2 regions of the Brevibacillus sp. NPDC003359 genome follow, and region 1 is predicted to be linked to the other one. Evidence: predicted binding sites of a transcription regulator. Region 1 holds the regulator's gene; the other holds the start of a gene.
The links. Region 1 encodes LexA, which represses DNA repair genes until DNA is damaged. Its sites were predicted from a motif close to CGAACATATGTTCG; they were not measured.

Region 1 (3,923 bases):
CATTTCGCGGTTAATCGTTTCTTTTACCGCTCCATCAAAGATACCGACAATCTTTCTGTCTTCGATCGCAAAATTACGCTTTAATCGGACTTCTCCACGCACGATTTCGCGGCCCATCCGGTAGAACGCGTCTTTGCTCTCGCCGGAATAATAAAGACTGGCGATAGGCGCACGCCAATCCACGACGACGGAATCAAACGTATCGCTGCGTACAATTCCCCGTTTTCCTATGTAGACCTGATCCAGCTCGTAGATTTCATCTTTCAAAAAATCCACTCTGCCGAAATAAGGCTTCTCTCGACCCTGATCTTCCAGGTAGCGCAAATCCTTTGCTTTCTTATAGTTAACGACCTGTTTCACATAGTCATCTGTTGCCTCGCGAATATCATTGCGAAGTTGCTCGATTTCTTCGTCGATCGCTGAAACTGTTTCATCCAGCTTTTTTTGTTCCAACTCATAATCACGATGCTGTGTACTCACATTCATTCCCCCTCACATGTATCGTGTCATTGAACGTATCAGGACCATTGCCTAGCCATCCATATTCCAACTGCACAAGAAAGTAGACCGACTCCCAAACTGAGAAGAGCGTACAAAGTGCCACGCAATAGATGGCCTTCTCCCCAAAACGAGACCACTTCCAAGGAGAAGCTTGAGAAAGTCGTAAATCCTCCCATGACACCCGTTGCAAATAAGAGATAGAGTGTCGGAGATAAAAAGTCACGTTCTTTCCCTAGTACGAACAAGATGCCGATGATCAATGATCCACAAACATTCGCGATCCAGGTTCCCCACGGCCATCCTGGTTGATTAGCGAGCAAAGACAATAGGTAGCGCAAAAGAGAGCCAACTGCTCCTCCAACCGCGACAGCTATCCACGCCATCTCCTTCCCTCCCTGGCTAGTAAAATGTTCTCGTTATGTATGTCACAGAAAAAGACACCCTAGCGTCAAGCGAGGATGTCTGTCGTATCAGTAATTGTTATCTTACTGTTTTGGCTTATTTTCTTCAAGGTCTTCCACATAACGGATGGAATCCAAATTTGCTCTCAATGAAAGCTTAACGGCGTCAATGTACTTTTGGCGCAACGCTTTTTGTTCGAGTTTTTCTTCTTCGGTCAAACCTTCTTCGCGAGATTTTTTGACCAATTCGTTAATGCGCTTAATTTCTGCGTCAGATACCACTGCTGGTTCCTCCCACTCTGTAATGGTGCCGCTTCATTATACCACATTCGAATGATCCCGCAAGACAGCCGAACACTTACGAAGCATCAGGAAGGAGCAGAGTTTGACCTGGGTAAATCCTGTTGCTCTCCAATCCGTTCGCATCCTTAATCTCTATTATATAGTCACGAATATCCATTTGCTGATCTGCTTTGTATCGAACGGCTAACGTCCATAGGCTGTCTCCGGATTGTACGGTTACTTCTGTGCCGTGTGGTTCCTCTTTAACCGAAGAAGCAAACACTAGTTCGGTCAACAAATAAAAAAAGAGAGTAAATGTAATAAGAAACAAGAGAGCTTGTCCTCTCGTGATACCAAAACGAACACGGCGTTCTTCCTTTTTCTCGAAACGATTACGTACTGTCAATGAATTCATGATAATGGCCTCCTAACAAACATACGTTCTGTCCCCTTGTAACCTCATAATAAATGAGAACATATGTTCATGTCAACGATGAATCGAACTTATGTTTGTCGAACGCAAGCTCCCATGGTATAATATAGGAAAATATGTTCGAGAAATCAGAGGTGTCTTTCTATGTCAAAATTATCGAGTAGACAACAAGCCATCATCGAGTTCATCCGAAAGGAAGTTCGTGATAAAGGATATCCACCATCTGTCCGTGAAATTGGAGAGGCTGTCGGACTAGCTTCCAGCTCAACGGTACATGGACATTTGGCACGTTTAGAGAAAAAAGGCCTCATTCGTCGAGATCCTACCAAGCCGCGCGCTATCGAATTGCTATCCGATGAAGATCGTTTTCAAGACAATTTCGAAGACTCTGTCGTTCGTGTGCCTGTAATCGGAAAAGTAACCGCTGGACAACCGATTACTGCCATTGAGGATGTAGAAGAATACTTCCCGCTTCCAGACAATATCGTGACTTCTGACAAGGTCTATATGCTACGCGTCTCCGGAAACAGTATGATTGATGCCGGGATTCTCGACGGAGACTACGTAATTGTTCGCCAACAGCACGTAGCGAACAATGGTGACATTGTCGTAGCTATGACAGAAGAAGACGAAGCGACTGTCAAAAGATTTTTCAAAGAAAAGAATCACTTCCGACTACAACCGGAAAATGCCACAATGGAACCGATCATTCTGGAGCATGTCACCATTCTCGGTAAAGTCATCGGTGTCTATCGACTCATTCACTAGTCTCCACGTAAAAAAGGACAGCCTCTGCTGTCCTTTTCGTTTTCTGTATGTTATCTGGCGATAAAAAACCAGATGATCATCGTAACTTGCAGAATGACTTTTACGACCGCACTACCCAAAAATCCGATCAATGAACCTACGCCCGCTTTCACTGCTCGCTCCATCGACTGCTTCTGCACCATCAGTTCTACCAGGACGACGAATACGAACGGCAAGATCAGCATTCCAAACGGTGGGAAAACAAAAATCCCGAGGATAATTCCGACCGCAGCGGCAATGGACGACCACTTGGACCCCCCGTACCTTTTCACGAAGTACATGTTCGTCAGCAAGTCAGCACCGTAAAGCAGAATGCTTAGAACGACCATTCCCCACCAAAAGGATGCCGGCAATCCCGCTCCCGGATCTGCTATGAAAAAGTGATAGAGCAAAAAGCCCGCCCACAGCAATATTGTATCAGGTAGAACGGGTAAAAAAATTCCTGCGATGCTTAGCAAGAACAATAACACAACCACGACCCACAAAAATATTTCCATCCATTACACTCCCTTCATCTAGGTATACGAGTGATTACCGATTTCGTTGCGTACTTATTCACTTTTGTCTAAACTATTTTAAAAGAAAGCAGACATGGAGGTAGTCGCATGAGAAATTGGTATGATCTCTCTTACTTGGGCAGAGGAACGCTGCGTCAAAAAGCGGCGTGGGAAGCGATTCAAAAGACTCACATCATGGAAGTCCTATCCGTTTACCGCCCAGTGCTTGCCGGAACGATTCCATTGGATATTGACGTCAAGCAAAGCGATCTGGACATTATTTGCGAGAGTCATGATCTGGAACAATTTGAGCAGGCTGTTCGAACAGCGTTTGGCTGCTTGCATGGATTTGAAGTGACACACCTAGATGTGAAACGTATTCCCACGTGCGTCATTCAGTTTTTCACAGCTGACTTTTGGTTTGAATTGTTTGCTCAACCCGTAGCTGTCGAAAAGCAAAATGCTTATCGCCATATGGACATCGAAGCACGGCTGTTAGACATAGGCGGCTTGGATGCGTACCAACAGATCAGGTCTCTGAAGAAAAGCGACATCAAAACAGAGCCTGCCTTTGCTCAATACTTTGATATTCCGGGTGAAGATCCATATGAGGCATTGTTGGAATTAGAGCTGTTATCCGAACAGGAATTACGTGAAAGAGTTCAGTTCTGGCGAAAAGTTTAATCTACAAATAAAGAACCGACCTCTACTTCTTGAATACAAGAAGGATCATCATTTTTGGGGCTGCCCACTTTGGTCGATACCGGATACACCCTCATCTCGCTGGAATCATAGGGGGTAAACAGCGACTGAAGCTGCAACTGATCATACCTCTCCCGATCAAGCCATATACCCTCGATCTCTTTCTTTAAGATGACAGGCATTCGCTTATGTATATTCTCTATGAGCTCATTCGCCCTTGTCGTTACAATTGTACAGGTATGTACTTTTTCTCCCTCTTGATTCGTCCACGTATCATACAGGCCTGCAAAAGCGAATGGT
Region 2 (3,923 bases), on a different contig from region 1:
CAGATGGTAAAAACTCTGCTGTTTTTATAAAACCTTCATATTCTATTGGATTTCCTTCATATATTGCCTGAAAACTTACTGAATAGTCTTGAAAGACTTCTTTGTATTTCACAGCAATAGCTAACAACTCTTTAATAATAAGCCTATATTCACATGAAAACACACTGATATCCTCAGTATTCTGAACTGCTTCAGATACTGAGGATAAGTCAGTCAAAATTGCTAAAAAATTTTTTAGCAGGTTATTCATTGTACTACTCCCTATTTATATTTTGCGATCAATTCTTTTCCTTTAATTTTGATAATTGTAGAAGTCTCTCCATCTTCTTTTTCATATGTTACAAATACAGTAGTATCTACATAACCAAGAGGAAACTGGATTTTTATCTTTTTATCCTGATCTGCATACGTTGCAACAGTTGGGCTTTTTTCAGCTACAAATTCAAAATAAGCGTTTGGATTTGCTGCTACTATCTTTTGTTTAAACGATTCAATTTTATGTAACCGATCAGCTTCTCCTTTAACATATGTTTTAAATAAACTCTCTAAATCTCTTTCAAGATCAATTTCATTACCATTGTTCAGTAAGTGTTCTACTTTTGCGTTGAATTCTAGTATTTCAGTGGGGCTAGACACTATTTTTTCTGATACTACAAAGCCTCTTAAATTTTCACTCACTAATTCGGTCATCATTTGGTTATCCATCACTGGTTTAGATTCCAAAAAAGAACTAAGGAAGTACTTTGATACTTCACCGGTGACTTGTTGTTTATCTAATACTCGTAAATGGATCTCCTTTTCCCATAAATTTGGATCAAGCTCAATAAAAGCGCATTTATGCAACTTTTCATTTACACTAGGTAGCATATCCTTCTGTACTTTAAGTTTATAACTCTTTAAATCAACCTGTATTCCATTATTTGGGTCCATCTTCATTATTGCTAAGTATTTTTTATCTTTTAAACTGTATACAATGAAAATAAGTGTACCGGAACTTTTTGTACTAGTTGACTTCATCGTATTAAATAGAGAATGTGTCATGTTTTGAGTATTAGAAATAAATACTTCATCATCAGTAAAATTGCTGGCAATTTCGCAGCAATCAATTAAGATGGCAGCATTTTCGTGAGTGAAAATACATGTTTTTATTTGTTTTGCAAAGAGTGCGTTAGAAATATGAAGTGAAAAAAATTCAAGTGCTTCATTAGGAATGGACTGTAAATCCATAACTTTATTAAACAAAACAGGTTCTTCCATCTTTAAATCTATTTGATGGATAATCATTTTTTCAATAGTAGCCAATAAGACCTACTCTCCCTTAATAAAGTTCTAATACAAATGTATCATACAAATAATTCGGAGAGTAGTAAAATTAGCCAAAAAAGGGAGATGGATCCGATCTCCCTTTCGAAGTTTTTAGTCTTCATTTGTCAACATTAGATTCGAAAATCGTCCTTTAAAATGACAAACCCCATCCCAATATTCGTCTACTTGATTCAAGCTACTTTCACGAGGCATCTTTGAATACAAAAACGCGTATAGGGTTTGATTAGCAACTTCTTCGTCTTCAACAGAATGATATTGTTCAGCTAAATTGCTCTTTAATTGATCATCAATTAGGACATCGCATGTTATCACAAGTTTAGCTTTTATACACCTTGGGTTGAACATATGATCACTCCCTCTAAATAATTATCTCCACAAAATTTAACACTCAGTACTCTTTCACTTAATATTTACTATTCCGTGATTTTTAAACTTAGCCCAAGAATAAACCGCGCTTGCTTTTCGTGTCTCTAGAAACTGTTTAGAGGCCCTCCAGGGATTACGTCTTGCGGGCTTTCCTGCTATCCGATGACTGCTGTAATATCGTGTAAATTGATCCACATGATATCGGCTGTGTTTACGACTTTTGCCTGTTTCCGCACTGGATCAATCCTCTGTACCACGCCCCACATCTGATGGATTTCACCAAGACCAGGACGCATTCCCACCCAGTAACGAACGGTCACGGCAAAATCTTCGTGCATCGACGCCTGCAAGAGCCGATCAATGTCCACCATTTCGTCGTCCTCCAGCTCTGGCTTCGGAACCAACGTAGTCTCGTACGCATGGTTGATCAGCGCTGTAACATGCTCCGGCAGCTTGAATCCCATTCCAACTGGATCGTTAATTTTTATGGACAATTCGCATCCCTCCAAAAACAGAACGTTTGTTCCTATTTTATGCGATCACTGTGCGAACGTGCAAATAAAAAATGCCCTCCCCCGTTTAATGGTCTTACCCCTGTCAAGTAGACAGTTTGAAACAAGCCCTCGTTTTAGGTGTTCGTTGAAAATAAAGTTTTAGACTAATCCTAATACATGAAACAGCGGCGACTTAAGACCTGATAATAAAGTCTTAAGCTCACCGCTGTTTTTATTGAACTATCGTGTCCCGTTAGTTGAATCCTAAACTGTCCAAAATTGAATTTATAAACTCAGTTTTTTCATCCGTATACAGTAGTTTATCTTTTTCGTGTTTCTGGGAGAGTTTCACTTTCAACTCTTGATATTCGTTTAGTGCTGCGTCATTTTTCAATAAATAGTCTCTAAATGCAAGTATCTTTTCTAGATACAAACTGCCTGTTTGGAACATGTGAATTTGATGAGTTCTTGGCTCACCCTTACTGAAATAATGTCTGTCAGGAAGTATGTTTGTTCCCCTATAAGCATATCCAAGCCTCTCTAAGCCTTGGACACATTCACTCCCATGTTGATAATCTTTTAATTCAATTCCAATATCAATTATAGGTTTCGCCGATAAGTTTTTCACAGCCGTACTGCCTATATGGTGGACTGCCAAGATAAGTTCGCCAAGTTCATTTTCTATCTGTGTTTTCTCCCATATAAATTCCTTCTCCCACTCTGCCGTCCAAGCGATAAGAAAGACTTTACCTTTGGGTAATCCTAGCACTCCTATCACCTCTGCATCAAATTAATCATTCTATTATAATCCAAATTCGTTGAGCGTAACTGCCCTTTAGTGTAATGGCTCAAGTTAGTCTAAAGCATTATTTTCTTAATCTACAACTACATTTTCAAAGTCTAATACATTATTTTCAGTAAATACTAGGCAATTTGAGCTCGGTAAAGAACCGGGCTCAAATTGTTTAGCCGGACTTGAATACGCTCGTAATTATAGAAGTGTATGTATCGTTGTATTGCCTTCTTCACTTCATCTTCCTTAGTAAAAACATCTAAATACAAACATTCTGTTTTGAAGTGGCTGAAAAAGCTTTCGATACAAGCATTATCCAGGCAATTTCCTTTTCTCGACATACTAACGGTAATGTTAGATGCTTTTAGGAATTCGTTATATTTCCTAGATGTGTATTGGTACCCTTGATCACTGTGTAAAATGACGCCGTTCGCCTCTTTTATTTTTAGAGCTGCCTTTACGGTATCCATAACGAGCGTAAGGTCGTTCCGTTTGCTGATCTTATAGGCGATGACCTCGTTGTTAAAGAGATCGTAAATAACCGACAGATACAGGCGTCGTCCGTTAAAAATCACGAATGTAATATCTGTAACCCATTTCTCCCGAGGATGTGACGCGGTAAAATCACGGTTTAATTTGTTGTCGGAAACGACCACCTGCTCTCTACGGCCAAAAAACTTCCGTTTCCTGCGAATACGCGATTGAATCCCCATCTCCTTCATCAGTCGATACACTCGCTTGTGATTGATTTGGATGCCATGTGATTGTCGGAGCCAAGCTTTTATTCGTGGATATCCATAGATACCCTTGGATTTTTGGTAGCCATCCATAATCAACAACTTTATCTGCTGTTCTTCCTTTTGTTTAGTTGTAAGATGTTCTTGGCATCGTAGCCACTTGTAATAACCGCTTTTCGAAACATGAGCGATCTTGCAAAGGAGAGA

Region 2: ACFYU8_RS19265 (YolD-like family protein) is a predicted target of LexA. The motif match lies at 2,206-2,219, and genes of this name have one in related genera.

What each region holds. Positions count from the first base shown of each region.
Region 1 covers NZ_JBIAOR010000001.1:1,268,783-1,272,705, forward strand. The annotation lists gene ACFYU8_RS05540 (HelD family protein) at 1-480, opposite strand, end outside; gene crcB (fluoride efflux transporter CrcB) at 519-884, opposite strand; gene ACFYU8_RS05550 (DUF896 domain-containing protein) at 987-1,184, opposite strand; gene yneA (cell division suppressor protein YneA) at 1,261-1,599, opposite strand; gene lexA (transcriptional repressor LexA) at 1,762-2,385, shown strand; gene ACFYU8_RS05565 (DUF456 domain-containing protein) at 2,436-2,921, opposite strand; gene ACFYU8_RS05570 (DUF4269 domain-containing protein) at 3,030-3,605, shown strand; gene ACFYU8_RS05575 (SOS response-associated peptidase) at 3,602-3,923, opposite strand, start outside.
Region 2 covers NZ_JBIAOR010000008.1:86,172-90,094, forward strand. The annotation lists gene ACFYU8_RS19255 (hypothetical protein) at 1-250, opposite strand, end outside; gene ACFYU8_RS19260 (nucleoid-associated protein) at 262-1,302, opposite strand; gene ACFYU8_RS19265 (YolD-like family protein) at 1,848-2,186, opposite strand; gene ACFYU8_RS19270 (GrpB family protein) at 2,440-2,955, opposite strand; gene ACFYU8_RS19275 (IS3 family transposase) at 3,111-3,923, opposite strand, start outside.